DNA from 3 places in the Glutamicibacter sp. St.4D3 genome. Region 3 is predicted to be linked to each of the others. Evidence: riboswitches for the same ligand, from Rfam matches in the RefSeq annotation. Region 3 holds a riboswitch; each other region holds the start of a gene.
What was found. Region 3 has a riboswitch for thiamine pyrophosphate ahead of thiM (hydroxyethylthiazole kinase). Riboswitches for the same ligand answer to the same signal wherever they lie in the genome.

Region 1 (9,336 bases), 830 kb from region 3:
CGGTGGTGGGCCGGCGGTTGCCCGGAACCACTCCGATCATCACGATACGCACCACGATGTCGAAGGTCACCGCCAGCGCCCAGACCGTCGGGCCCAGCTCCCGCAGGAAGTTCTCACCTAGCATCATGCGGCCAACTCCTGCCCTCGTGCTTTCCACCGGGGTGTCTTTCCCGCGGTCATCGTGCGTTTTGCCTATCGCTAGACTACCCAATTCCCCGGTTCAAGGCGGTGTCGGTTGCGGCGAGTTATCCGAAGCACCGGCGGGATTCGATAATCTAGTACCTATGAGTTCATTGGTTTTCCTCGATCCGTCCTATCCGGCCGGTCGACTGGCGGACATTTACGCGCCGCAACTGCCCGTGACCGCCCAGGGTGTTTCCCGTGGTGACGGTATCTTCGAATCGATGCTCTACAAGCACCAGAGCGTGCGCAAGATCGACGCGCACCTGGCCCGCCTGCAGTCCTCGGCCCAGCTGTGCGACCTGGAGATCCCCGACGAGATCCAGTGGCGTGCGGCCATTGACACCGCCATCGCGGACTTTGATGCCACCGGCGGGGCCGATGAGGCCGTGGTGAAGCTGGTGGCCGCCCGCGGGGACGCGGACAGCGACCCGGCCCTGTGCTGGGTGACCGTCACCCCGGCCCCGACGCTGGGCCAGGCCCAGCGGGATTCGGGTGTGGACGTGCTGCTGCTGGATCGCGGCTATGATTCGAAAATCGCCGAACGCGCGCCCTGGCTGCTGATGGGAGCCAAGACGCTGTCCTACGCGGTGAACATGGCGGCCCTGCGCTATGCGCGGGCCCACGGTGCCCATGATGTCATCTTCACCTCCTCCGACGGTGCGGTGCTGGAGGGCCCGACCTCCACCGTGCTGATGGCCCAGCGAGATGGGCAGACCAAGCGCCTGCTCACCCCGCTGCTGGAAACCGGGATCCTGCCGGGCACCACCCAGGCGGCGATCTTCGCTGCCGCCGCGGAGGCCGGCTGGGAGTTGGGGTATGGTCCGCTGCGTCCCGAGGACCTCTACCAGGCCGACGTGCTGTGGCTGGTTTCCTCGGTGCGCCTGCTCACCCCGGTGAATTCGCTGGACGCCAAGCCGCTGCGCTTCGACGCCGAACTGCACGCGGAGCTGAGCGAACTGGCCGATCACCTGGCCTAACCGAGCACGCAAAACGGGGGGAGCAGTCCATGGACTGCTCCCCCCGTTCTTGGTGCGCTATCCCCAGACCAGGCTCCAGGTCCCGGCCAGCACGGCGGCGGCCACCGCCAGCGCCCCCACCCCGAGCCCGGCACCGATCACCAGCACGTCACGCCCCCCGAAGTCCGGGGTGCGCAGCCAGCTGCGCCGCCCGGCGCCGAAGCCCTTGGCTTCCATGGTGATGGCCAGTCGCCCGGCCCGTCGGATCGCCTGCACCAGCAGGGCCAGCACCTGCCCCAGGTTCGCGCGCAGGCGCTGGGCCGGGGACCCGAAGTTCCCCACCCCGCGCGCCCGGCGGGCCAGGGTCAGGGTGGTGAACTCCTCCACCAGCAGGCCCAGCAGCCGCATTCCGGCCAGCGCCCCGAGCACGAAGCGGTGCGGCACGCGCAGCTGCTGGGACAGGGCCGAGCCCAGGTCGGAGGGGTTGGTGGTGCTCAGCAGCAGCACCATCGGCACGGCCATCGCCATGGCGCGCATGCCGGTGGCGATGCCGCCGGCCAGGGAGCCCTCGGTGATGGTGAAGACCCCCAGGTCCAGCAGCAGCGCCCCGGAGTCCTCCCCGACCAGGCTGATCCCCCAGGCGGCGGTCAGCCCGGCCAGCAGCAGCGGCCAGGCGCGCAGCAGGAAACGTGGGATGCTCAGCCGCGCCAGCGGCAGCATCAGCAGGGTCGCGGTGATCACCACCAGGCCCGAGACCCAGTCAATGGTGGCCACCAGCGGGATGGTGGTGGCCACGATCGCCGCCAGCTTCGCCAGCGGGTTGCGCCGGGCCAGCCAGCTGTCGCCCACCGCGGATCCCAGCAGCGGGTCCGGTCCGGAGGCCTCGGCCCGCGGGGCGGGGGCCTGCAGCTCAAGTTCCCGGGCGCCCAACGCCCGGGCGAAGTGCCCGTCATGGGTCACCGCGATCACGGCGGTGCCCTGCTCGATCACCTCGATGAGCAGCTCGGCCACCTCCCGCCAGGTGTTCGCGTCCTGCCCGAAGGTCGGCTCATCCAGGATCAGCACGTCCGGGCTGGCGGCCAACACCGTGGCCACCGAGAGCCGGCGCTTCTCCCCGCCCGAGAGCGTGTACGGGTTCGCCTCGGCCAGGTGGTCCAACCGCAGCCGGGTCAGCAGCGCGGCGGTGCGTTCGGCGATCTGCTGTTCATCAAGCCCGGTGCCGTCCTGCCCATCCCGTTCCCCCTTCGCCCGGCGCGGCCCGTAGGCCAGCTCGTCGGCAACGCTCTGGGTGACAAACTGGTGTTCGGGTTCCTGGAAGACCGTGCCGATGCGGGCCACCAGCTGCCCGGCCCGCCAGAGGAACGGCTTGTCCCCCGCCTCACCGGCCAACAGTTCAGTGGCGTGCAGCCGGCCGCTGGCCGGCTGCAGCAGCCCGCCCAGGGTCAGCGCCAGGGTCGACTTGCCCACCCCGTTCGCGCCGCGGATCACCAGTGCGCCGCCGGCGGGCAGTTCCAGGTCCACCGCCGCGGTCAACGGGGCCTTCTTTGAACGCCTGGCCTGCAGCTCGCTGGCCCGCAGCAGTTCACCGCCCGGGCTGGTGCGTGGGGTACGGGTGTGCGGGACGTAGCCGGGCACCCAGATCCCGGCCTCGGCCAGCTCCCGGCGCAGCGGCTGGTCGCTCAACAGCGCCTGCGGGGCCACGTCATGGCTGATCCCGCCGCCGGGCTCCAGCACCAGCACCCGGTCCACGTGTTCCACCCAGGTATCCACCCGGTGCTCGACCACGATCAGGGTCGCTGCCGTGCGCGCGGCGGCGTTGAGCACCGCGTCGCGTACCCCCAACGCGCCCTCCGGGTCAATGTTGGCGGTGGGTTCATCCAGCAGCATCAGCCCCGGGCGCATGGCCAGGATCCCGGCCAGGGCCAGGCGCTGCTTCTGTCCCCCGGACAGCTGCTGGGTGGGGTGTTCCGGCGCCAGCTGGCCCAACCCGACCGCCTCCAGGGCCAGGGGAATGCGCCGGGAAATCTCCTGCGGGTCCACCCCGAGGTTTTCCGCCCCGAAGGCCACGTCGTCTTCCACCCGGGCCTGCACGATCTGGGTTTCCGGGTCCTGCTGCATCAGGCCCACACCCTGGCGCGGCCCGAACGCGTCCTGCTCCCCCACCAGCAGCTGCCCGGTGCACCCGGCCAGCTCGGAAACGTCCAGGACCCCGGCCATGGCGTGCAGCAGCGTGGATTTGCCCGCGCCGCTGGGTCCCAGCAGCAGCACCCGCTGCCCGGCCGGAACCTCCAGATCCAGGGCGTGCAGGGCCGGTTGCTGCCGGTCGGCGTGCTTCCAGCCGAACCCGCGCGCGCTCACGGACAGGGCACCGGATTCCAGCTGGGGCAGCGCGGCGTGGTTCGTGATGCCGGCGGTCATTGCTTCGCCCGCCCAAAGACCGGTTCACGGTTCGCCCTGCGGCTGGGCAGCGCGGAAAGCGCCCCGGTGGCCGCCAGCGCGCGGGTGGCGAAGTAGGACAGGATGCCGGCAATCACCAGGCCGGAGAGGCTCATCGCCGCCACGTGGAAAAGCTTCATGCCCGCGGTGTATTCCGCATAGTAGGCCATCAGGTAGGCCTCGCTTAGCGCACCGAACAGTCCGGCGCCCAGCCCCGCCAGCATCGCCACCCCAAGGCTCCACACCCGGTAGCGGAAGAGCGCGAACACCACCTCGGCGCCCAGCCCCTGGACAATGCCGGAAACCAGCACGGTGATGCCCCACTGCGAGCCCAGCAGCGCGGAGATCACCGCGGCCAGCAGTTCACAGTACAGGGCGGCGCCGGGCTTGCGGATGATCAGGGCCCCGAGCACTGCCGGGAAGAGCCACATCCCGGCCACGAAGGCGCTAGCCGGCGGGAAGGCCACAAAGGCCAGGGAAATGAAGCCGTAACCGGCGTTCCAGCCCCAGAACACCACGCCCGAAGCCACGGCGATCACCGAGGCGACGACGATGTCGGCGACCTTCCACGAGCTGCTGGCCCGCAACGGTGTTGTTGTCACTTGAATATCCTCCTGAATCAGGAGGGGAGCATGTATGCGAACCGGGGCGCGTCCCCGGGGGCATACCTGAGATTCTCGACTTCCTTCGCCGGTACTAGCCGGGGCAGGTTCGAGGGTCTGCGATCTATCGCACTCTCAGCGTCTTTTACCCTTACGCCTGCCGTGACGCGCCTGGCGGCACGGCAGCGGGCTGGTATGACGCTCCCCTGTCGGTTTATGTCTGCGTTGCCACCATACCCCAGGATGCCGGTCGGGCAGAACCCGCACCGGCGACCGGTTTGAGGCGGACGTCATATTGCTCTTGCTCCGGCCGCCAGGCGCCGCCTAGCGGGAGCGGGTGAGCACCGGTTCCCGGTGGGCCCGACGGCTGGGCAGGGAGGCCAAGGCACCGGTGTTGGCCAGCATGCGGGTGAGGAAGAACGAGCAGATCCCGGCGATCAGCAACCCGGAGACGCTCATCGCCGCCACATGGAACAGCTTCATCCCGGCGGTATAGTGCACGAAGTGGGCGGTGATGTAGGCACCGTTGAGGGCGCTGAGGAAGCCGGAGCAGAAACCGGCCAGCATGGCGGCGAACAGGTTCCACACCCGGTAACGCAAGAGCGCGAACACCAGCTCGGCGCCCAGCCCCTGCAGCAGCCCGGAGACCAGCACCGTCAGTCCCCAGTGGGTGCCCAGCAGGGCCTCGATGATGGCGGCCAGCAGTTCGCAGTACAGTGCCGCACCGGGCTTGCGAATGATCAACGCCCCGAGGACCGCGGGGAACAGCCACATGCCCGAGAGCAGCGCGCTGGCCGGCGGGAACGCGGCGAAGGCCAGCGTCACGAAACCGTAACTGGCGCTCCACGCCCAGAACACCACGCCCGAAGCCACGGCGATGACCGAGGCGATCACGATGTCCGCGACCTTCCATGAGGTGCCGCCGGTTCGCTTGGTTGTTGCCATTTTCTTCCATCCTCCTGGTTCAGGAGGGGAGCACATGCGGATGCGCAGGGAGCTGTCCCTGCCGCACATCTGAGATTCTCGACTTCCTTCGCCGGTACTAGCCGGAGCAGGTTCGAGGGTCTGCGATCTATCGCACTCTCAGCGTCTTCCACCGGTCCCCGGCCACCGGCGTTTGCTGCGCGGTGAGCCTCGGGGACGGTATGACGCTCCCCTGTCGTTTCTTGTCAGCAGATTGCCCCGGCGATCCGTGGATCACCCGATGCCATGTCTGCGATGCCACCATAGCTCAGGATATGCTTTCGATAGAAAGAGAAGTCCCCATGCGAACAGGAGCGCGAAGAATGAAACCAATGATGAAGCTGCTCGCCACCGGCATTTCCCTGGGAGCCGGGTTTGTCGGCAGCAAGCTGGTGGACCGCCTGTGGAAGGGATTCACCGGCAATGATGCCCCGCGCCACGGCCAGGAAGCCGAAGCCGAAGCCTCGATGCGCCAGGCCCTGGCGTTCGCCGTCTTCTCCTCCGTGGTGGCCGCAATCATCCAGGTCCTCACCGACCGCGGCACCCGCAAGGCGTTGGCCAAGCTGAACAAGTAGTTCCCCGGCGTTTGCGCCGTGGACAGGCAGGGCCTCGGAGCACCGTGATGCGGTGCTCCGAGGCCCTTGTTCGTGGTGCCGGCAGTGGCGCTAGTCCTTGTTCTGGCGGCTGGCGTTCTCCACCACGGTGCGCAGTTCATCGCTGTACAGCGTTTCGCGCTTCACGTGCTTGGTGCGGTACCCGGAACGGCCAATCATGTGCGCGGAGACCGGTGCGGTTAGCAGCTGCACGCCCCAGGCCAGGGCGAGCACCGGCACCACCTGCCAGGAGCGCAGGTGGATGGCCAGCCCGATGAACAGCAGCAGGAAGCCAAGCACCTGGGGCTTGGTGGCCGCATGCATCCGGGTGAGCAGGTCGGGGAAGGTCAACAGGCCTATGCCGGCGATCAATGACATCAGCGAGCCGACGATCATGCAGCCGGCGGCCACAATTTCCAGGAACTGATCCATCACGCATTCCTCTGGTCGGAAACGAACCGGGAGACGGTGACCGAGCTGATGAAGCCGATGGCGCAGGCGATCACCACGAACAGGATGTGGTTGGTGTGCCGGTTCAGGTACATTTCCAGGCACAGGGCGGCGGAGATGATCAGCAGCATCACATCCAGGGCCAGCACCCGGTCCAGGATGGAGGGTCCGCGGGCGACCCGGATCAGGCAGGCCACCGCACCCACCGAGAGCAGCACTCCGCTGATTCCCACGATGATGTAGCTCAACGCTTTGCCTCCTTGGCCTTCTGGCGGGCGCGCTGGGCGATGTCCTTGCGCACCTGCTTGACGTACTCGTACTCGTCGTGGCTGCCGATGGCCATGATCACCCGCCGTTCGATTTCATGGATCTTCGCCCGGGAGCGGGCGACCTTGATGGCGTTGGAGGCGTTGAGGTAATGCAGGTACAGGGTGGAGCTGCGACGGTCCACCTCCACCACGAACGATCCGGGGATCAGGGTCAGCACGTGCCCGACCGTGGTGACGATCAGGTCCGAGTCGGTGTGCAGGCGCACCGCAATGATGGAGCTGCGGGTCTTCTGGCGCCGGAAAAGCGCCAGGTAGGAAACCTCCAGGCTGGCCGCCACCACCTGCATGATGAACCAGCCCAGCAGCAGGAAGCAGTACCACGGGTTGATGCGCCCCGACAGGCGCACCGGGGGCAGCGGGAACAAGGCGACCAGCAGCAGGGACAGCAGCGCCCCCACGATTAGGGTTCCGGGGGTGAAGTCCTGCCACAGCGCGCCCCAGACCAGGGTCATGAACAGCAGCAGCGGCCACTCCTGGCGCAGTGTGGCGCGGTTGCGCTGGCCCGAGGCCTCATCCAGCGCGTCGGCGATGCGCTGGTCGCGTGGCTCGTCAATACGTTTTGGCATGTGTCCTTCCCCTTTAGCCTGGCGGCAGAACCGCGGTGATGTAGGGGGCCCGGCTCAGCAGCTCGGCGGCCACCCGCTGACAGAAGGCAAAGAGCGGTCCGGCGAACACGGTCAACGCCACCCCGGCAGCGACCAGGGCCCCGGTGGAGTAGCGCATCCCCCAGGGCAGGAACTTCGCCTCCATCTGCCGGGCGAGCCTGGCCCCCAGGATCGGCCCCTGATTGCCCGAGGACTGGATCAGTTCGGTCATCTCCTTGGACTGGTCCACCAGGGACGCCTGCGGGTCCTCCGCCTCGGCCGCCCGGCGCCAGAAGGCGCGGGCCCAGACGCGGATGATGGCCAGCAGGGTCAGCAGGCTGGTCAGCAGCCCGGCGGCGATCACCGCCCAGTTCAGTGCCCCGCCCTGTTCGGTCGCGGCGTGCAGCAGGCCGAACTTGCCCAGGAACCCTGAGAATGGCGGGATGCCGCCCAGGTTGATGGCCGGGATGAAGAACAGCACCGCCAATGCCGGGGAAAGGCGGGCCAGGGATCCCAGTTCGGTGATGTTCGCGGTGCCGGCTCGCCGTTCAATCAGCCCGGCGACCATGAACAGGGAGGTCTGCACGATGATGTGGTGGCCCACGTAGTAGATCGTGGCGGCAATCGCGGTTTCGGTGCCGACCGCGATCCCGAAGATCAGGTAGCCGATGTGGCTGGTCAGCGTGAAGGAGAGCATGCGCTTGAAGTCCGACTGGGCCAGCGCACCGAAGATGCCGATCACCATGGTCAGCGCCGAGACCACCAGCAGCACCGAGTTCACTTCCCCGCCCGGGAACAGCAGCGTCTCGGTGCGCACGATCGCGTACACGCCCACCTTGGTCAAGAGTCCGGCGAACACGGCGGTCACCGGGGCCGGGGCGGTCGGGTAGGAGTCCGGCAGCCACAGCGAGAGCGGGAACACGGCGGCCTTGATGCCAAAGGCGATCAGCAGGAAGCTGTGCAGGATCAGCTTTGTCCCCGAATCCAGGTCGGCCAGCTTCAGCGCCAGATCCCCCATGTTCACCGTGCCGGTAGCCGCATAGATCAACGCGATCGCGGTCAGGAACAGCACCGAGGAGACCACGGAGACCACCACATAGGTGATGCCCGAGCGGATCCGTTCGGCGGTGCCGCCCAGGGTGAGCAGCACATAGCTGGCGGTGAGGAAGATTTCGAAGCCCACGTAGAGGTTGAACAAGTCCGCGGCCATGAACGCGTTGGACACCCCGGCCAGCAGGATCAGGTAGGCAGGGTGGAAAATCGAGACCGGACCGTGCTCATCCCCGTCGGCCATCCCCTGACTGGTGGCGAACAGCAGCACCGCCAGGGACACCACGGTGGAGACCAGCAGCATGAACGCGCTGAATCCGTCCACCACCAGGGCTATGCCGGTGGGGGTGTCCCACCCGGCGATGGTGATCGCGTAGGTCTGCCCGTTCCAGGTGGCCGCCAGCATCCCGACCTCCAGCAGCAGCGTGGTGCACAACACCCCGATGGTGATGATCCGCTGCCAGCGCACCTTGCGCCGGGCCAGGAAGGTCGCGCCGGCGCCGAGGATCGGCAGGATGACCGCCAGCGGGGCCAGGGACATGAGCTGCTGCATCTATTCCTCCCCCTCGCGGATCGGTCGGCCTTCCTCATCGACGAATTCGGTGGTGTCTTCCTCCACGGGAGCGTCCTCTTCTTCGTCGTAGGCACTGGCCTGGGAGACGCGGATATCTTCTTCATCGTCCCGCACGGTATCGGCGTTGGTCAGCGACCAGGACCGGTAGATCAACGCGAGCAGGAACGCGGTCACCGCGAAGGTGATGACAATGGCGGTCAGGATCAGCGCCTGCGGCAGCGGATCCGAGTACTCATCGGCCGGCAGGTCGGGCTGGAACAGCGGGGCCTTGCCCATCCTCCCGCCGGCGGTGAGGATCAGCAGGTTCACCGCGTTGCCCAGCACTACGATGCCCAGCAGCACCCGGGTCAGGGTGCGTTCCAGTACCAGGTAGTAGCCCACCGCCAACAGCACGCCCGTGATGACCAGGAAGGTGATGTTCACACTCACCGGCCCACCCCCGTCTGGTAGCTGGCCACCACATCATGGCGGGCCACCGGGGAGCGGCCCTCGGAGAGCTGGTCGATTTCGCTGCCCAGGGATCGCAGCACGTCCTGCACCAGGCCGAGCACCACCAGATACACTCCAATGTCGAAGAAGGTTGAGGTCACGAACTTGTGTTCGCCAAATAGCGGAA
Region 2 (9,336 bases), 1.2 Mb from region 3:
CCGGATACGGCGCGACCCCGCCCCTGCACTCCCCGGGAGGTCTGCCCGAGCTGGCCGACTGGCTGGAGGACTGGGTACACCGTCATTTGGGGCGGCGCCGGTTCGTGGCGTTCGGGCAGTCAATGGGCGGGCTGCTCTGTCAGGAACTAGCTGACCGGATGCCGGAGCGCATCCTCGGGCTCGGGCTGCTGGCCCCGGTGGTCTTTCCGCGCACCGAAGAGCGCACCCTGCCGCCACGCACCGTGCTGGAAGAAGATCCCCAGCTGCTGGCCCGCCTGCCTCTGCCGGCACGTGAAAACTTTCGGACCATGACAGTTCTGCAGAACGAGGCAACATGGCGGCGCTTCGCCGCCCAGATCCTGCCCGGAACGGAATCCGCGAACCTGCGGGCCATAGCGCGCCTGGCCAAGCGCTATGACCTTGACCCGGTCCCCGTGCGGCGCATGACCCAGCTCAGGGTCCCGGTCGTTGTGATCAGCGGCGCGCAAGACCATATTGTGGGCAGTCAGGACGCCCGGCTCTTGCAGCGCCGCTACCCAATGATGAGCCACCACGTCATTGAGCGGGCCGGACACAACGTCCATGTGGAACAACCGGCCGCGGTGGTGTGCGCGGTACGGCACTGGCTGGGAGAAGTTAAGCGGTGGCAGCAACAGGAGGGGCAGCGATGATCAGTACACGCGAGATCGCAACGGTGGACGAGGTGCCGGGGCTGTTGGAGATTTGGCGGGCTTCGGCTGCAACCGGACGCGAGTTGGTCTCTGCCGCCGACATGGATCGGCTGGCCCAGGCGCTGGAGGCCGTCTACCTGGGCAACGCCCGCGTGGTGGTGGCCGAGCGCGAGGGGCAGGTTGTTGGATCCCTGGCCCTGGAGGGGGCGCGGCTTTGCCTGCTCTGGGTGCACCACGAGCACCGCCGCCGTGGCGTGGGCCGGGCACTTATCGGCCACGCACAAGCGCTCAGCTTTGAGCTGCAGGTCGAGGTGGGTCAGCCGGAGCATGCCGTCGCGGCGTTCCTGCGCGCGGTGGGGTTCGCACCGGCGGAAACCACGGACGGTGTACCCCACGGTACGGTGCTGCGGCTTGCCGTTTCCGGTTCCGACCCCAGCGGGGACAGTGGCAGGATGGAGTCATGAGTGAAGAGAAACGAGAATTACGTGCGGTAACCGTCGAACGCACCACCAGCCGCCAATACCGCGCCACCAGCACCGAAACCGGAGCCAGCATCGAATTCGGGCAGGGCGAGGGGCTGCTCAGCCCGGTCGAATTGCTGCTGGCCGCCATTGCCGGCTGCTCGTCAATTGACGTTGATGTGGCCACCACCCGGCGCAGTGAACCGGAGACCTTCAAGGTGGAGGCCGCCGGATACAAGGTGACCGAGGATGGGGCCAGCCGCATGAAGGACATTTCCATGTCCTTCGACCTGAAGTTCCCGGACACCGAGGAGGGGCGCAAGGCCGCTGGAATGGTTGACCGGATCATCAAGCTTTCACACGACAAGTACTGCACGGTCTCACGCACCGTGGAATTGGGCACGCCGGTGACCAGCACGCGGGTCGAAAACTAGGAACGCGAGGGGGGCGCCGCCGGCTGATGCCGGTGGCGCCCCCGCCTTTCCGGGCCGCGCACCCCGGCTTGGGGCCAACCGCGGATACAGCGCAGCTATGCCTCGCCCGGAGCCGGTTCCAGCTCCAGGGCGGCGATGGCCGGGAACGGGTCGCTGCGCAGCCGTCCAAAGGTCAGCACATCCACCCGGGTGCCGTCCATGACGAACTTTTCGCGTTCCACACCCTCCTGGATGAAGCCAGCGGCCCGGGCCACCCGCAGGGACGCGGGATTGTTCGCCCGCGCCCCCAGTTCCAGCCGGTGCACGCCGCCACTGCTGAGCAGGTGATCAGCCACGGTGGCCGCGGCCCGGCTGGCCAGCTGCCGGCCGCGGTATCCGGCGGCCACCCAGTACCAGAACCAGCCCAGCGTGTTGGCCCGGTCCAGGCTCGCGCACACTAGGCCCACCAGCGTCCCGTCCACGTCGATGGCGTAGGGGCGCTGCTCCTGCGGGGACGCCAGCAGCCGGTCGATGTAGGCGTGGGCTTCATCCAGGGTTCTTACCGATCCCTGGCGCTTCATCTGCGCATCCGAGGTGAACGCGGCCAACACCGCCGGGGCGTCGGTGGGGCGCAGCGGGCGCAGACGCGCCCTCGTCGCTTCCAGTCCTGCCGGGGCTGGGGCCGGGCGTGGCGCCGGGGTCGACTGCTGCTGCGCGCCAACGGCACTGGCGGTGCCCTGGTGGTACAGCAGCTGCCAGCGTCCCCGCTCCAACTGCCACAGGGAACTACGGTGGGCGGTACGCACCCCGGTGCTCTGCCAGCGCAGCAGCACCTGATGCTCGGACAAGGCCAACAGGCTCGGGGCGTGCAGGGCGGCCGGGGGATTATCGGTGCGCGTTTGGGTGGCCAACAGCGCGATGATCTCGTCCTTCGTGTAGTGCCGGCCCGAGACCCCCACCTCCTCAAACATCTCGTGCAGCAGCACAGCCAGCTGCTGCGCATCCCCCCGGACCGCTGGTGAGAGCAACTGCTCTTCCAGGGCCAGCAGCTCTTGGGCCAACGGGTCGCTGCGCTCCAGGAGCCGGGGGTAGGACTGCGCGTTGTGAGTGGTGCCGGATGCGTTCATGCCTCCCAGTGAACCACGGGTTGTGTGTGCGGCGGCCCGCCGGCGGGACCGGCCGTCATGCAATTGGTGTTTGTGAGCTGCACCATGCCTATAATCCTTCTAACTCCGCGGGAGCCTGCGCGATCTGTTGATCCGGGCTGAGAGGGCTTCGTGCCGACCGCCACACCTGATGCGGGTCATGCCGCCGTAGGAAGGAAAGTGCCCTGATGCATGTCGTGATCGTTGGTGCCGGGATCGCCGGACTATGTACCGCTTTTGAACTGCGCAGCCGCGGGGTGCGCGTCACGCTCTGCGACCCTGACCCCGCCGGGGGCGCCAGCCATGCGGCGGCGGGCATGCTGGCCCCGGCCGCGGAAATCGTCTGGGGACAGGACCGGCTGCACCAGATGATGGCCGACTCGGCGCAGCTCTACCCGGAACTGGTGGCGCGCGTGCAGCAGGCCACCGGTGCGACGGTGGCGTACCGGCAAAACCCGACCATGGTCGTCGCCGCCGAGGCCGCCGACCGCCAGGCGCTGGCGGAGCTGGAGGAGGTCCGCCACCGGCTGGGGTTGCCCACCCAAATGTTGCTGGGCTCCCAGGCGCGGCGCAGGGAACCGGCCCTGGCCGGGAACATCGCCGGAGCCCTGGTATTCCCCGAGGACCACCAGGTCGATCCGCGCTCGCTGACCGGCATCCTCATCGAGCATTTTGGGCAGGACCTGATCCGGGAGCAGGTCAGCGAAGTGGAGCACTGCGGCGCCACGGCGCGGGTGCACACCCAGACCGGGCGGGTGCTGGAGGCGGACCAGGTGCTGCTGGCCACGGGCCTGGGACAGGTGCCCGGCACCCCGCGGCTGCCGTTGCGGGCGGTGCACGGCGACATCCTGCGCCTGCACTTGCCGGCCCACCTACACCCGCTGCTCACCCACACGGTGCGCGGGGTGGTGCACCGGCGCAACGTGTACCTGGTGCCGCGCAGCGACGGCAGCATCGTGCTTGGCGCCAGCAGCCGCGAGGACGGCAACGACCTGGTCAGTGTGGAGGCGCTGTACACCCTGCTGGATGATGCCCGGCGCCTGGTGCCCGGGATCATGGACGCCTCCCTGCGTGAGGTGATCGCCCGGCCCCGGCCCGGCACCCCCGATGACCGGCCCATCATCGACCGGGTGGACGCGCACACGGTGGTGAGCAACGGGTTCTTCCGCCACGGCGTCCTGCTGGCACCCCTGGGCGCCCGGATCGCCAGTGACCTGCTGCTGGGCGCCGACCCGGGGACGCACCGTGGGCTGTTGGGGCTGCACCGCTTTCCGGTCGCGGCCAGCAGCACCAGCCACTGATCCCGGTCACCCGATCAGGCGGTCCTGTCCGCCGCGCAGCCGGCCCCGAACCCGGGCAACCCCAGACATCCGGCGCCGCCCGCCACCCCGGTGAGCGCCACCAGACAAAGCCAAAGCAACCAGAAAGAGAGGCACGAGACGCAATGCCTGAAATCACCGAGATCGAGGTGCAGCTCAACGGCCAGAGACTGAACCTGCCCGACGGGGCCACCGTGCGTGACATCGTCGCCGGGCACACCAAAAAGCTCATCAACGAACAAGGCCTGGCCGTGGACGGCTCCCGGCTGGGAATCGCCCTCGCCATCGACGGGGACGTAATTCCGCGCAGCGCCTGGGCCAGCCACACGGTGGCGCCCGGGGCGCGCATCGACCTGGTCACCGCCGCACAGGGAGGATGAGGAAGATGACCCAGAGCAACGAAGCACCCCACACGCCCGAAGATGTCTTCAGCATTGCCGGGGCACAACTGCGCTCCCGCCTGGTGATGGGCACCGGGGGAGCGACCTCCCTAAGCACCCTGGAAGAGGCCCTGGTCGCCTCGGGCACCGAGGTCACCACCGTGGCCATCAGGCACTATGCCGCAGCCGGTGGGGATTCGGTGTTCGCCATGCTCCAGCGCCTGGGCGTGCTGACGTTGCCGAACACCGCCGGCTGCTACACCGCCCGCGATGCGGTGCTCACCGCCAGGCTGGCGCGCGAGGCCCTGGAAACGGACTGGATCAAGCTGGAGGTGATCGCCGACGAGCACACCCTGCTGCCGGATCCGATCGAACTGTTTACCGCCGCCGAACAGCTGGTGGCCGACGGGTTCCAGGTCTTTGCCTACACCAATGACGACCCGGCCCTGGCCCAGCGACTGGATGATGTGGGAGTCGCGGCGATCATGCCGGCCGGCGCCCCGATCGGTTCCGGGCTGGGCATCCTGAACCCGCACAACATCGCCACCATCGTGAACCGGGCCAGCGTCCCGGTGATCCTGGATGCCGGGGTGGGCACCGCCTCGGACGCGGCCCTGGCCATGGAACTGGGCTGTGAGGCGGTGCTGCTGGCCAGCGCGGTAACCCGGGCGCACAACGCCCCGCTGATGGCCACGGCCATGCGGGACGCGGTCAGCGCCGGACGGGCCGCCCGGCTGGCCGGGCGCATCCCCAAACGGGACTTGGCCCTGGCCTCCTCCCCGGTCGAGGGCACCATGCAAAGCCTGGCGGGACAGTTCTCATGAGCCCGTTGGAACCGCTGGTGGCCCCGGGCCCCGAACTGACGCCGGACCAGCTGGCCCGCTACTCCCGGCACCTGACGCTGCCCGGGGTCGGGCCCGAGGGCCAGCGCCGGATCCGCAACGCCAGGGTGCTGGTGGTGGGGGCCGGGGGACTGGGCGCCCCCATCATCAACTACCTGGTCGCCGCCGGGGTGGGGCAGCTAAGCGTCATCGATGATGACGTGGTGGAAGCCTCCAACCTGCAGCGCCAGGTGATCCACCGGCACCAGGACCTGGGCCGGGCGAAGGCGGAGTCGGCGCGCCAGGCCGCGCTGCGCCTGGACCCGCAGGCCAACCTCACCGCCGTCGTGGACAAGCTCACCCGGCACAATGCGGTGGAACTGTTCGCCGCCCACGACCTGGTGCTGGACGGGACCGACAACTTCGCCACCCGTTACCTGTCCAATGACGCCGCGGAGCTGAGCGGCACCCCACTGATCTGGGGAACCATTTTCCGCTTCAGCGGCCAGGTGTCAGTCTTTGCCCCGGGCCGCGGCCCGATGCTGCGCGATTTGTTCCCGGAAATCCCCGACGCCGACTCGGTGCCCAGCTGCGCCGAAGGCGGGGTGTTCGGGGCGCTGTGCGGGGTGGTGGGCTCCACCATGGCCGCCGAGGCGCTGAAACTGATCTGCGGGATCGGGGAACCCCTGATCGGTCGCTTTTGGCGCTACGACGCCCTGCAAGCCACCACCGACATCCTGCGTTTTGCCGCGGACCCGCATCGCCAGCCCGTCACCGAGCTGCAGGACTACGAGCACGGGTGCGCCCTGCCGGCCGCGGTACGGCAGATTGATGCCGGGCAACTGCAGGACGGGCAGGGACGAAACCAGGTGCTGGTGGTGGACGTGCGTGAAGCCTGGGAACGCGAAATGGGAAGCATCCCCGGCAGCGTGCACATCCCCCTGGAACGGCTGACGGAGCAGGGCTGGGCGGCGCTGGATGGGCTGGCCACGGCGGACCAGCTGGTGCTGGCCTGCAAGTCCGGGGTGCGTTCCCAGCGTGCCGCACGCATCCTGAGCGAAGAGCGCCCGGATGCGCAGGTCTTCAGCCTTCAGGGCGGAACGGTGCAGTGGTTCGAACAGGTTCGGGGCCGGACCCTGGTCTACTAGTGCCAGCGAGCCGGCAGTGTTTCACCGTCTGCCGGCCCCTGCCCGGGGAGTCATCGCCTTGCGCCGGCGCATCCAGGTGGCGACCGCGGCGGGCAGGTGCACAAACACCAGCGGAGCGAAGCTCCAGGAAAACAGGGCCGCGGAGCCGATCAGCACCGCGGCGAGCACACAGGCCGCCAACAGCACGGCACTCAGGATACGCATCCAGGCCTGTTCCAGGCCACCGGCCAAAGCGATCAGCAGACCGGTGCCGGTGGCAAAGGGAATCAGCAACCAGGTGTGCGGGGCCGGCAGCGAGAGGGCCAGCAGGTAGCAGCCCAGGGCCGAGGCGGCACTGAGCACCAGCACCTGGGTGGCGGCAGGAACCCGCGGCCGCTGCCCGATATCGGGAATCGTCAAGCTCCCGCTCCTTCCCGGCGCCCTCCGTGCCGGCAGGTGCGCCGCCATTGTGACCAGTGTGGCTGCAGAAATTCGACGATTCAAGGCCCGGGCGCGAATAATGGCTGAATGGAGAACACAATGTCCTGGCAGGTCAGACCATTCGAGCTGGCCGATGAGCAGCAGGCGCTGGCCGCCCAGGCCGAACTTCAGGCCGATGACTTCGACTTTTTGGTTGGCCGAGGGGCGAAGGAGAGCTGGGCGGACTTTGTGGACAGGTTGGAGGCCAACCGCCAGGGGGTGGGGCTTCCCGACGGGTGGGTCGCCTCGGGCACCTTCGGTGGTTTCATCGACGGACGGCTGGTCGGGCGTGTCGGAGTGCGCTATGAATTAAACGACTACCTGCGCGAATTCGCCGGACACATCGGCTACGGGGTGCGACCGGGTTTCCGGGGCCAGGGGGTGGCCACCAGGCTCTGCCGTTTCGCGCTCGCCGAGCTGGCCCAGCGTGGGATAAAGCAGGCGCTGATTACCTGTAATGAGACAAACGCCGCGTCCCGGGCTACCATCGAACGATGTGGGGGAGTGCCCGATGCGGCGCAACCCGCCGTCGTCTACAACGGGGACACCACGGTGCTTAGGTTCTGGGTCCCGACCGCCTGAAACGCGGTTCCCGAAGTTTTTTTGTGTTCAATACGCCACAGAAAACCGGAGGACTTCTCGGCAGCGCGTAAAATAAATAGCTGGGTCAAAAGTGGCCCCGATCCCTATGACCCGAAATTCCTCGGACGGAAGTGAGCCTTCACGCATGTCAGAAAACACCACACTTCGCGAAGATCTTCGCAACGTTGCCATTGTGGCGCACGTTGACCACGGCAAGACCACCATGGTCAACGCGATGCTGCAGCAGACCGGTGCGTTCGACAGCCACGGCGAAACCGAAGACCGCGTGATGGACTCCGGTGAGCTGGAACGCGAAAAGGGCATCACCATCCTGGCCAAGAACACCACCGTGTTCTATGAGGGCCCGGCCGCGAACGGCCACAAGATCACCATGAACATCATCGACACCCCCGGGCACGCCGACTTCGGCGGCGAGGTGGAGCGCGGCCTGTCCATGGTCGACGGCGTGGTGCTGCTGGTGGACGCCTCCGAGGGCCCGCTGCCGCAGACCCGCTTCGTGCTGCGCAAGGCGCTGAGCGCCAACCTGCCGGTGATCATCGTGGTCAACAAGACCGACCGCCCCGATGCCCGCATTGACGGGGTCATCTCCGACTCCATGGACCTGCTGCTGGGCCTGGCCTCCGACCTGGCCGACGAGGCCCCGGACCTGGACATCGACCAGATCCTGAACGTGCCGATCGTCTTTGCCTCGGGCAAGGCCGGCTACGCCTCCACCAACCAGCCCGGCGACGGCGAACTGCCGGACAATGACAACCTTGAGCCGCTGTTCAAGACCATCATCGACCACGTCCCGGCCCCGTCCTACACCCCGGGCGAAGTGCTGCAGGCGCACGTCACCAACCTGGACGCCTCACCGTTCCTGGGCCGCCTGGCGCTGCTGCGCATCTTCAACGGCACCCTGCGCAAGGGCCAGCAGGTGACCTGGGCACGCCAGGACGGCACCTACAAGCAGGTGAAGATCACCGAGCTGCTGGCCACCGAAGGCCTGAACCGTGTCCCGGCGACCGAAGCCGGGCCGGGTGAAATCGTGGCCGTGGCCGGCATCGAGGACATCATGATCGGTGAAACCCTTACCGACCTGGAAAACCCGAAGCCGCTGCCGATGATCACCGTTGACCCGCCGGCCATCTCGATGACCATCGGGATCAACACCTCCCCGCTGGCCGGCAAGGTCAAGGGAGCCAAGGTCACCGCCCGTCAGGTCAAGGACCGTCTGGACCGCGAACTGATCGGCAACGTGTCGCTGAAGGTGCTGCCGACCGAGCGTCCGGACGCCTGGGAGGTGCAGGGCCGTGGCGAACTGGCCCTGGCGATCCTGGTCGAGCAGATGCGCCGTGAGGGCTTCGAACTGACCGTGGGCAAGCCGCAGGTGGTCACCCAGGTCATCGACGGCAAGGTGCATGAGCCGATGGAGCTGATGACCATTGACGTGCCCGAGGAGTTCCTGGGCGCCGTCACCCAGCTGATGGCCGCCCGCAAGGGCCGGATGACCAACATGACCAACCACGGCACCGGCTGGGTGCGCATGGAGTTCATGGTTCCGGCCCGCGGCCTGATCGGCTTCCGCACCCGCTTCATGACCGAAACCCGCGGTGCCGGCATCGCCGCCTCGCTGGCCGAGGGCTACGAGCCGTGGCACGGTGCCATCGAATACCGCAACAACGGTTCGCTGGTCGCCGACCGCGCCGGTGTGGCCACCCCGTACTCGATGATCAACCTGCAGGAACGCGGCACCTTCTTCGTGCAGCCGACCTCCGAGGTGTACGAGGGCATGATCGTGGGTGAGAACTCGCGCTCCGAGGACATGGACGTGAACATCACCAAGGAAAAGAAGCTGACCAACATGCGTGCCGCATCCTCGGACAGCTTCGAGAACCTGACCCCGCCGCGCACCCTGACCCTGGAAGAGTCGCTGG
Region 3 (9,336 bases):
TGGAGGTCTCAAAGGCCCGCCACATTGCCTGCCGGGTGCGTTCATCGGCCCGCCGGTAGGCGGCACGCACCATGCCGATCGCCGCCGCGGTGGCCGCATCGAACTCGGCGGAGGAGTAGGTGGCCAGCCACTGCCGGTAGGGGTGTTGCCCGTGCCCGGCCGCCGCCAGCCGGGACCCGACGTCCTGGTAGATCCAGTAGCAGGGCAGGATCGCGGCGATCAGCACCGGGTAGTGGTGCCCGGCCGCCGCCAGGTGGTTCACGTAGTTCGCGGTGGTCTCGCTTCCGTGCGCCGCGGTGTCCAGCGCGAATTCGCGGTGCAGCGCCATTTCCTCCTCGAACGTCGCCGAGGCGGCGGCGGCCCAGAAGCGCTGGGCGGCCGCGTCCGGGGCGATGATGCTGGCCTGGGCCAGCACCTGGGCGTAGCCGCGCAGGTACAGGGCGTCCTGGTTGATGTAGTAGTCGAAGTTCGCCCGCGGCAGGGTGCCCGCCCGCAGCTGGCGGATGAAGTCCAGCTCATCGATCCCCTCCCGGATCCCGGCGATGTCCTGCCACCACTGCTGCATCGGGTCCTGCGCCGGCGCCAGCCCCTGCCCGGACCACAGCCCGGCCAGGTGGTGCACCGGCCCGTGCCCGGCCCCCACTGACAGCTGCCCGGAGGCGGCGATCGCCTCGGCCAGGTACTCCTTGGCCGCGCCCAGCGCCGCCGCCCAGTTACCGCCGCGCGCGTACAGGCTGGCCAGGGCGCTGGAGAGCGTGCACCCGGTGCCGTGCGTGTTTTCGGTGTCGATCCGCGCGGCCGGGAAGTCGGCCAGCACCCCGGTGGCGTCCACCAGCGCGTCCGGGCACTGCTCCCCGCCCAGGTGCCCGCCCTTGGCCACCACCAGCACGTCGTGGGCGGCGGCCAGGCGCTGCGCCTGGGCCAGCACGCCATCCCAGGTGGTGGCGCGCGCTTCACCCAGCAGCACCGCCAGTTCGTCCATGTTCGGGGTCAGCACCGTGGCCCGGGCCAGCAGCCGGGACATCGCCTGGTGGGCCGCGTCATCCAGCAGCCGGTCCCCGCTGGTGGCGATCATCACCGGGTCGAGCACCACCGGCAGCCCGGCCGGCTGTTCGCCCAGCCACTGCTGCACCGCGTCGATGATCCCGGCGTTGGCCAGCATCCCGATCTTCACCGCGTCGATGCGCACATCGGCGACGATGCTGCGCAGCTGGGCGGTGACGAACTGCGGCTCAACGGCCTGCACCGCGTCCACGCCCCGGGTGTTCTGCGCGGTCAGGGACGTGATGGCGGCCATCCCGTAGCCCCCGGTCGCGGCGATCGCCTTCAAATCCGCCTGGATTCCGGCGCCCCCGGAGGGGTCGGAACCGGCGATGGACAGGATGTTGTGGATCATTTCGCCTCCTGCCAGGCGCGCAGCAGCCCGCCGGCGGCCGCACCGGGGTCGGTGCTGGAGCAGATGGCGCGCACCACCGCCATGCCCTCGGCCCCGGCCGCGCGCAGCGCCGGGGCGTCCTCGGCCTGCAGCGCACCGATGGCCACGCAGGGCAGCTGGGCGATCTTCCGGGCCCGGGCGAAGCCCTCGATCCCGATCGGGGTGGGGTGGTCCTTCTTGGTGGGGGTGGCCCGGATGGCCCCGACGCCCAGGTAGTCGATCATCGAGGCGTTCGCGTTCGCCGCCGCCAGCTGCTCATCGGTGGAGGCGCTCAACCCCAAGGTGGCGTCCCCGATCAGTTCGCGCACCCGCTGCACCGGCAGGTCCTGCTGCCCGATGTGCACCCCGGTGACCGCGGCCCCGGCGGCCCGTGCCGCCAGGTACACGTCCACCCGGTCGTTGACCAGCAGTTCGGCCCGGCCCGCGGTGAGCTGACCGGCGGCCAGGGCCAGTTCATAGAATTCGCGCGCGTTTTCCTCCTTGGCGCGCAGCTGGATCCACTGCACGCCAGCCTGCACGGCGGCCTGGATGACCTCAAGGGTGCGGTGTGGGGTGCAGCTGGCGGTGTTGGCGACCAAATATACGCCGAGATTTCGCATGATTGTCCTTAAACCGCCCCCTGCGGGGCCGGCGGGTTGACTCGTGGGCGGAATGAAGAATGAGGGATCTAGAGTTCCTCGATGCGCACCGCACCCAGTTCCTGCGGATCGGTCAGGGCCAGGGCGTCGAGGAACTGCGCGGCAAAGCTGCCCGGCCCCAGGGACAGGGCGGCGGCGCGTTCGGCGGCCCGCCCGTAATAGGCGTGGGCGGCCACGGTGGAGGTGAACACGTCCTGCCCGGCGGCGATCGCCGCCGCGGCGAACGCACCCAGGGCGCACCCGCCGCCGGTGACGCGGGTCAGTTCGATCCCGTCGGTGTGCACCATGACCGTGCGCTGGGCACTGACCACGGCGTCGGCCGGCCCGGAAATCGCGACCACCGCGCCGTGGCGTTCGGCCAGTTCCCGCCCGGCGGCGATGGCCGCGGCCACGGGGTCGGCCGAATCCACCCCGCGCCCGGTGGACTGGTGCCCGGCCAGGGCCATGATCTCCGAGGCGTTGCCGCGGATCAAGGCGGGGCGCAGCGAAACGATGCGCTGGGCGTAGCGCGTGCGCACCGGCAGCGCGCCAACGGCCACCGGGTCCAGCACCCAGGGCGTGTTGGCCTGGTTCGCGGCCTCGATCGCCTCATCCATGGCGGCCAGCTGTTCGGTGCTGGGGGTGCCCAGGTTCACCAGCACCGCGCAGGCGGTCTTCGCGAACGGCCCCGCCTCCCCGGGCAGGTTGGTCATGGCCGGGGCGGCGCCGGCGGCCAGCAGCGCGTTGGCGGTGAAGTTGGCGACCACGGTGTTGGTCAGGCAGAACACCAGGGGGCTGGTGTGGCGCAGTGAATGGATCACGGCAGGCAGGGTCATGTGCGACATCCCTCCGCTAGTTTGAACTAGTTCAGGTTCGACGGGTGTCATCTCAGTCGGCGGCGCCGACACCCCGTGTCACTCGTGACCGAGCGTACGCAATCGCCCACCCGTTGACAAACCTGTGACGCGCCGCACCGCGCCGCCCCCGGTCAGGGCCGGCCCGGCGCGCCCGGCGGTGCTGCAGGGCCGGCAGCAGCCGGGCGCCCATGTGCCGCTGCCGGGTGCCGTTCGGGGCCGGGGTGCGGGATGAGCAGCCGCGCCGGGAAGCACAGCACCGCCAGGCTGAGCCCGACCCATCCGTAGTCAAACCCGTAGCCGCAGAACAGCAGGGCGCCCAGGGCGGCGGTCACGGTGCGCAGCGAACGCAATTCGATCACCTGCCGGTACCAGCGCTCCCAGTGCCCATCCACCGCCCAGGCCACCTGCATCCGCCGGCTGGCCAGGCGCACGGCGGCGTGGGCCAGCAACAGCACCGCCACCAGCAGCAGGATGAACGCCGCCGGGGCGGTGACCAGCCCCCACAGGTAGTCCAGTGGCGGGCGCAGCAGGAAGTAGACGCTGGCGGCCATCAGCAGCCCGGCCACCGGGTAGATCCAGCGCGGCAGCGGTCCCCAGTGCCGGGGCCCGGTCCGACCGGCCTTGCCGTGCACGTACCCCATGCTGCTGCCGGTGATCACCAGGTAGAGCAGGGCGGCGCCGGTGATCAGCACCATCAGGTGCATCCCCGGCCGTGCATCGGGCAGGGCCTGCGGCTGCGGTGAGTGCGTGGGCCACAGGACGAGCAGCAGGATCAGTGAGGCGCCCAGCGCCAAGTACTGGGTGGCGAACAGGTGGTCGCGCAGGGCGCGCACCGGATGCCGCGGCACGGCGGTGACGCCCTCGAAGTTCTGTGGCGGGCGCCAGAACAGCATCACCAGGGCGACGCCGAGCACGGCGTAGTTCCCTACCGAATCCCAGCCGTCGCCCAGCGCGCGCAGCCGCTCAAGGTCCCCGTCCGCGGCCTGCTGGTGGAACCACCGGGCCTTGTAGTGCAGGGCGGCCGCGCCGTTGGCGGCCAGGACCACGGCCACGGTGCGGTACAGCCGGTTCAGCCACACCCGGCGCAGCATCCGGTTGTCGTGCCGCGAGATCCCCGGCAGCGGCCTGCGGCGCAGGATCACCAGGCTGGCCAGGAGGGTGGCGGCCACCAGCAGTCCCAGGCAGAGGGCCAGGTACGGCAGCACCTCGCCGGCCGGGCGCAACCCGTCGGCGGCCGGGATGAAGTAGCTCAGTTCCTCCCCGCTGAGCTCGCGCTGCGCGGTGGGAGCCCGGTAGGGCACATCGCCCGCCGCCCACAGCGCGGTGAGCGAGCCGGCCAGGACCAGGACGAGGGCCGCCACCAGCTTGCCCGGCACCAACCCGGTGCGCGGCTGCGGGTCGGCGCTGCGCTGCACGCGCGGCCCGGTGAACTGGGCCAGCACGTAGACGAACCCGACCCACAGCGCCGGGGTGGCGGCCCGCCCCACCGCGCCCGGCCAGCCGCCGGGCACCGCCTGCCCCTCCGCGCTGATCGGGTAGAAGGCATCGAACCAGTCGGTGGAGACGGCGGCGAGGAATCCGATGAGCGCGCACCACCGGGCGTACCGGCGCGCCTGGGACAGCAGGTTCCCGCTCCCGCTCGGGCTGAGGGCCCGCAGGATCAGCGCCACCAGGGCGGCGGCGACGGCGAACGAGCCCAGCGGGGCGCTCAGGTCGGTCATCGGCCCTCCTTTATCCAGCCCAATGTATCAACCCGGTGGCGCAAACGGGGGCCGGGGGATGACGTACGCTCGAGCCATGGGAATCTTCACCTCACAGCAGCCGCCGGAACCGGTCGGGGAAACCGCGCCGCCGGTCGACGAGCACCCGGGCAAGATCGCGGAGATGATCGCGCACCTGCGCCGCTCCGCCGACGCGCGCATCACCCATCCGCGCCGTTTCCGCGCCCAGCAGCTGCGGGCCCTGGAGAAGATGCTGGCCGAACGCGAGGAGGACTTCATCGCCGCGCTCGCCGAGGACCTGGGCAAGAGCGCGACCGAGGCGAAGTTCTCCGAGATCGACTTCCTGCGCACGGAAATCGACGTTGCCCAGCGCCACCTGGCCGAGTGGATGGACTCCACCTCGGTGAAGGTGCCGCTGTCGCTGCAGCCGGCGATGGCCAAGATCGAGCCGCGGCCGCTGGGGGTGGTGCTGATCATCGGCGCCTGGAACTATCCGCTGCAGCTGCTGCTGGCCCCGCTGATCGCCGCGATCGCGGCCGGCAACGCGGCGGTGCTCAAGCCCTCCGAACTGGCCCCGGCCACCTCCGGCACGATCGCCCGGCTGCTGCCGCACTACCTGGACCCGCGGGTGTACGCGGTGTGCGAGGGCGGGGTGGACACCGCCACCGAGCTGCTGGCCGCGCGCTGGGACCACATCTTCTACACCGGCGGGGCGCGGGTGGCGCGGATCGTGGCGCGCGCGGCCGCCGAGCACCTGACCCCCACCACGCTGGAGCTGGGCGGCAAATGCCCGACCGTGGTGGACAACCACCTGCCGGCCACCGCCAAGCGGATCGCGTTCGCTAAGTTCATGAACAGCGGGCAGACCTGCGTGGCCCCGGACTACATCCTGTCCATCGGGGACGCGGACGCGCTGGTTGACCGCCTGGCCAAGGCGATTAGCAGCTTCTACGGCCGGGACCCGATCAGCCACCAGGACTACGGGCGGATCGTCTCACGCCAGCACTTTGAGCGGCTCACCGGGCTGCTGGAGCACGGGCGGGTGGTCATCGGCGGGCAGAGCGACGCCCAGACCCTGCGCCTGGCCCCCACGGTGATGCGCGACGTGGAGCTGGACAGCCCGCTGATGACCGAGGAGATCTTCGGTCCGATCCTGCCGGTGATCGAAGTGGAGTCCTTCGACGCGGCCCTGCAGTTCATCGCCGAACGCCCCGCCCCGCTGGCAGCCTACCTGATGAGCGAGAACCCGCGGCTGCAGTCGATCTTCTCCGACCGGGTGCGGGCCGGGGCGATCGTGCACAACGCGCCGATGACCCACCTGATCGTCCCGACCCTGCCCTTTGGCGGCGTGGGGGACAGCGGCATGGGTTCCTACCATGGCAAGCACGGCTTTGAGCGGCTCTCGCAGATGCGTCCGGAGCTGAACAAGACCACGGTGATCGACACCCTGAACGCCGTCTACCCGCCCTACTCCTGGGCCAAGCGCAAGTTCATCGACAAGCTCATCTAGCCCCGGCGCCGTGGCGGCGGGCTACACCTGGCCGGCCAGCGCGGCGTCCACGATCTGGCGGGCCTCGGCGAGCACCTGCTGCAGGTGCTCCTGGCCCACCGTGGATTCGGCGTAGATCTTGTAGATGTCCTCGGTGCCCGAGGGCCGGGCGGCGAACCAGGCGCGCTGGCTGGAGACCTTCAGCCCGCCGATCGGGTAGCCGCTGGCCTCGGTGGCCTTGGTGGTGATCGCGTCCCCGGCCAGCTGCGTGGCCTGCACCGCCTGCGCATCAAGCCGGCCCAGCACCTCCTTCTGCTGCAGGTCCGCCGGCGCGTCGAAGCGGGCGTAGTAGCTGGTGCCGTGTTCCCGCACCAGCCCGGCGTGCAGCTGGCTGGGGGACTTGCCGGTGACCGCGCGGATCTCGCTGGCCAGCAGCGCCAGCATGATCCCGTCCTTGTCGGTGCTGAACGGGCGCCCGTCCCGGGTCAGGAAGGAGGCCCCGGCCGATTCCTCCCCGCAGAACACCGCCCGGCCGGTGGCCAGCGGCTGCACGAAGTACTTGAAGCCCACCGGCACCTCCAGCAGCTGGCGGCCGTGGGCGGCGACGACCCGGTCGATGAGCACCGAGGAGACCAGGGTCTTGCCCACCTGCGCGTCCCCCGGCCACTGCGGGCGGTGGGTGAGCAGGTAGTCGATGGCCACGGCCAGGAAGTGGTTCGGGTTCATCAGCCCGGCGTCCGGGGTGACGATCCCGTGCCGGTCCGCGTCCGCGTCGTTGCCGGTGGCGATGTCGTAGCTGCGGCGGTTCGCCACCAGGGAGGCCATCGCATCCGGGGAGGAGCAGTCCATGCGGATCTTGCCGTCCTTGTCCAGGGTCATGAACCCGAACCGCGGGTCCACCCGCTCGTTGACCACCTCCAGGTTCAGCCCGTAGCGCCGCCCGATTTCTCCCCAGTAGTGGGCCGAGGCCCCGCCCAGCGGGGTCGGCGCCAATGCTGATCCCGGACTCGGCGATCGCGGCGAAGTCGATCACCTCGGCCAGGTCGGTGACGTACAGTTCCCGGAAGTCGAACGCCTCGGCGTCCGGTTCGGCCCGGCGGATCTGCCCGGATTCAAGCAGCTCGTTCGCGCGCTGGGCGATCGGGCCGGTGATTTCGGATTCGGCCGGCCCGCCGTGCGGCGGGTTGTACTTGATCCCGCCGTCGGCCGGTGGGTTGTGCGACGGGGTGATGATCAGCCCGTCGGCCTGCTGGCCGCCGGCGGCGTTGTGCACCAGGATGGCGTGGCTCAGCGCCGGGGTGGGGGGTCAGCCCGTCCTCGGCCAGCACGCGCACCGAGTTGCCGGCCAGCACCTGCAGCACGGTGCGGTACGCCGGTTCGGACAGGGCGTGGCTGTCCTTGCCCACGTACATGGGACCGGTGATCCCGGCCGAGACGCGGTAGTCCACCACCGCCTGGGTGATCGCGGCGATGTGCGCCTCGTTGAAGGAGCCGTTCAGCGAGCTGCCGCGGTGCCCGGAGGTGCCAAAGGAGACCCGCTGCCCGGCCTGCTGCGGATCGGGAACGCGGCTGAAGTAGGCGTCCAGGACCTCCTGCAGGTCGATCAGGTCTTCTTCGCGTGCCGGCTGTCCCGCGCGTTCGTGTGCCATGCCCATCCTTTGTCTGCCAGGTCAAGAGTCTGCTACTAGGCATCCTATCGGGGTTGGCCGTGCGCGCCGCGCCGGTTTCCCTGGTTCCCGGACGGTTTATAGGATGGAGGCGATGAGCTACCACCCGTACCCCCAGAACACCTATGTGCCCCCGCCGCAGCCCACCGGACTCTCGGTGGCCTCCCTGGTCCTGGGAATCCTGTCCCTGCTTGGATTCCTGGTCATCATCTTCATCCCCCTGGCCGGGGTGATCACCGGCCACCTGGGGGTACCGGCGCGAGCCGGCCGGGCGCGGGATGGCTCTGGCCGGGCTGATCACCTCCTGGGTGGGGCTGGTGCTGGCGCTGCTGTGCTACGCGTTCATCATCTTCGTGTTCTTCTTCTCCGCCTCGTTCTACACCGACCTGAACCAGAGCATGTACTCCGACTACGCCTAAGGGCGCGCAAACACGCCAATGGCCTGGCCCCCGCATGGGGGACCAGGCCATTGTGTGTTTGCGGGGACCCTGCTAGTGCACGGTGCCCATCAGCTTCTTCAGCGCCGGGGTGGCGGCGAACATCGCCAGGCCCCAGCACCACCGCGGTGCCGCCCAGCCACAGGAAGTAGGCGACCTCATTGCCCTCGGTGTAGTACCCGGCCAGCACGCCGGACAGGGTGGGTGCCCAGCGAGACCGAGAGGAAGAACAGGGCGATCATCTGGGTGCCGAACGGCGGCCGGGGCCAGCTTGGGTGGTCACCGCCTGGCCGATCGGGGGGAGAGCAGCAGCTCGGCGATGGTGCACAGCAGCAGGATCCCCCACCAGGGCCAGCAGCGGGGGTCTTGGCCAGCGAGTTCAGCGGGATGAAGCACAAGAAGGCGATGCCCACCACGGACCCAGCGACAGGCCGAAACTTCACGCTGGTGCGCGGCTGGCGGGAACCGAGCTTCGTCCACATGGTGGCGAACACCCCGGCCAGCAGCACGATGAACACCGGGGTTGATGGACTGCACCCAGCTGGCCGGCATTTCCCAGCCGAACAGGCGGCGGTCCAGGCGTTCGGGCCGAGTACGCGGCGATGAAGGTGAACTGCTGCTGGAACAGCGCCCAGAACGCGGCGGAGGCGATGTAGAACGGGATGAACGCGTACACGTGCTTGCGTTCGGTCGCATCCACCCGGGGGGCTGCGCAGGATCAGCACGAAGTAGATGATGCTGGCGGCGATCACCACGTAGGCGATGGTGGAGGCCAGGTTCTCGGGGGGTGGACGATCTTCAGCGTGAAGGCCAGCACGATGACCACCAGCACGGCGGCGAAGATCAGCAGGTAGCGCTTGCGCTCAGCGGTCGGCAGCGCGGGTTGGCGACCTGGCGCACCGACTCGGGCAGGTTCTTGCGTCCGAACCCGTAGATGACCAGGCCCAGGGCCATGCCCACCGCAGCGGCGCCGAAGCCCACGTGGAAGCCGAAGTGCTTGTGCAGCAGCCCGGTCAGCAGCGGGGCCCGACCAGCCCGCCGATGTTTACGCCCATGTAGAAGATCGAGAAGCCGGCGTCGGCCTTCGGGGTCCTCCTTGGAGTACAGCCGAGC

Region 1: it holds a riboswitch for thiamine pyrophosphate, as region 3 does, so the genes downstream of both, AC6I21_RS11860 (ECF transporter S component) here and thiM (hydroxyethylthiazole kinase) in region 3, are expected to answer to the same signal.
Region 2: it holds a riboswitch for thiamine pyrophosphate, as region 3 does, so the genes downstream of both, thiO (glycine oxidase ThiO) here and thiM (hydroxyethylthiazole kinase) in region 3, are expected to answer to the same signal.

What each region holds. Positions count from the first base shown of each region.
Region 1 is NZ_AP039380.1:2,560,683-2,570,018, forward strand. Features, by position in the region: gene cls (cardiolipin synthase) at 1-124, opposite strand, end outside; gene AC6I21_RS11850 (aminodeoxychorismate lyase) at 285-1,160, shown strand; gene AC6I21_RS11855 (ATP-binding cassette domain-containing protein) at 1,218-3,557, opposite strand; gene AC6I21_RS11860 (ECF transporter S component) at 3,554-4,177, opposite strand; TPP riboswitch at 4,241-4,395, opposite strand; gene AC6I21_RS11865 (ECF transporter S component) at 4,502-5,122, opposite strand; TPP riboswitch at 5,189-5,345, opposite strand; gene AC6I21_RS11870 (DUF4235 domain-containing protein) at 5,473-5,715, shown strand; gene mnhG (monovalent cation/H(+) antiporter subunit G) at 5,806-6,165, opposite strand; gene AC6I21_RS11880 (MrpF/PhaF family protein) at 6,165-6,431, opposite strand; gene AC6I21_RS11885 (Na+/H+ antiporter subunit E) at 6,428-7,078, opposite strand; gene AC6I21_RS11890 (Na+/H+ antiporter subunit D) at 7,092-8,699, opposite strand; gene AC6I21_RS11895 (Na(+)/H(+) antiporter subunit C) at 8,700-9,149, opposite strand; gene AC6I21_RS11900 (Na+/H+ antiporter subunit A) at 9,146-9,336, opposite strand, start outside.
Region 2 is NZ_AP039380.1:2,238,248-2,247,583, reverse strand. Features, by position in the region: gene AC6I21_RS10310 (alpha/beta fold hydrolase) at 1-671, shown strand, start outside; gene AC6I21_RS10305 (GNAT family N-acetyltransferase) at 668-1,135, shown strand; gene AC6I21_RS10300 (OsmC family protein) at 1,132-1,566, shown strand; gene AC6I21_RS10295 (GNAT family N-acetyltransferase) at 1,662-2,672, opposite strand; TPP riboswitch at 2,770-2,882, shown strand; gene thiO (glycine oxidase ThiO) at 2,879-3,991, shown strand; gene thiS (sulfur carrier protein ThiS) at 4,135-4,389, shown strand; gene AC6I21_RS10280 (thiazole synthase) at 4,395-5,213, shown strand; gene AC6I21_RS10275 (ThiF family adenylyltransferase) at 5,210-6,358, shown strand; gene AC6I21_RS10270 (hypothetical protein) at 6,380-6,757, opposite strand; gene AC6I21_RS10265 (GNAT family N-acetyltransferase) at 6,866-7,399, shown strand; gene typA (translational GTPase TypA) at 7,545-9,336, shown strand, end outside.
Region 3 is NZ_AP039380.1:50,575-59,910, forward strand. Features, by position in the region: gene AC6I21_RS00250 (bifunctional hydroxymethylpyrimidine kinase/phosphomethylpyrimidine kinase) at 1-1,396, opposite strand, end outside; gene thiE (thiamine phosphate synthase) at 1,393-2,034, opposite strand; gene thiM (hydroxyethylthiazole kinase) at 2,103-2,888, opposite strand; TPP riboswitch at 2,880-2,974, opposite strand; gene AC6I21_RS00265 (hypothetical protein) at 3,041-4,630, opposite strand; gene AC6I21_RS00270 (aldehyde dehydrogenase family protein) at 4,707-6,140, shown strand; partial or broken gene pgm (phosphoglucomutase (alpha-D-glucose-1,6-bisphosphate-dependent)) at 6,162-7,768, opposite strand; gene AC6I21_RS00280 (hypothetical protein) at 8,065-8,205, shown strand; gene AC6I21_RS00285 (POT-type proton-dependent oligopeptide transporter) at 9,067-9,336, opposite strand, start outside.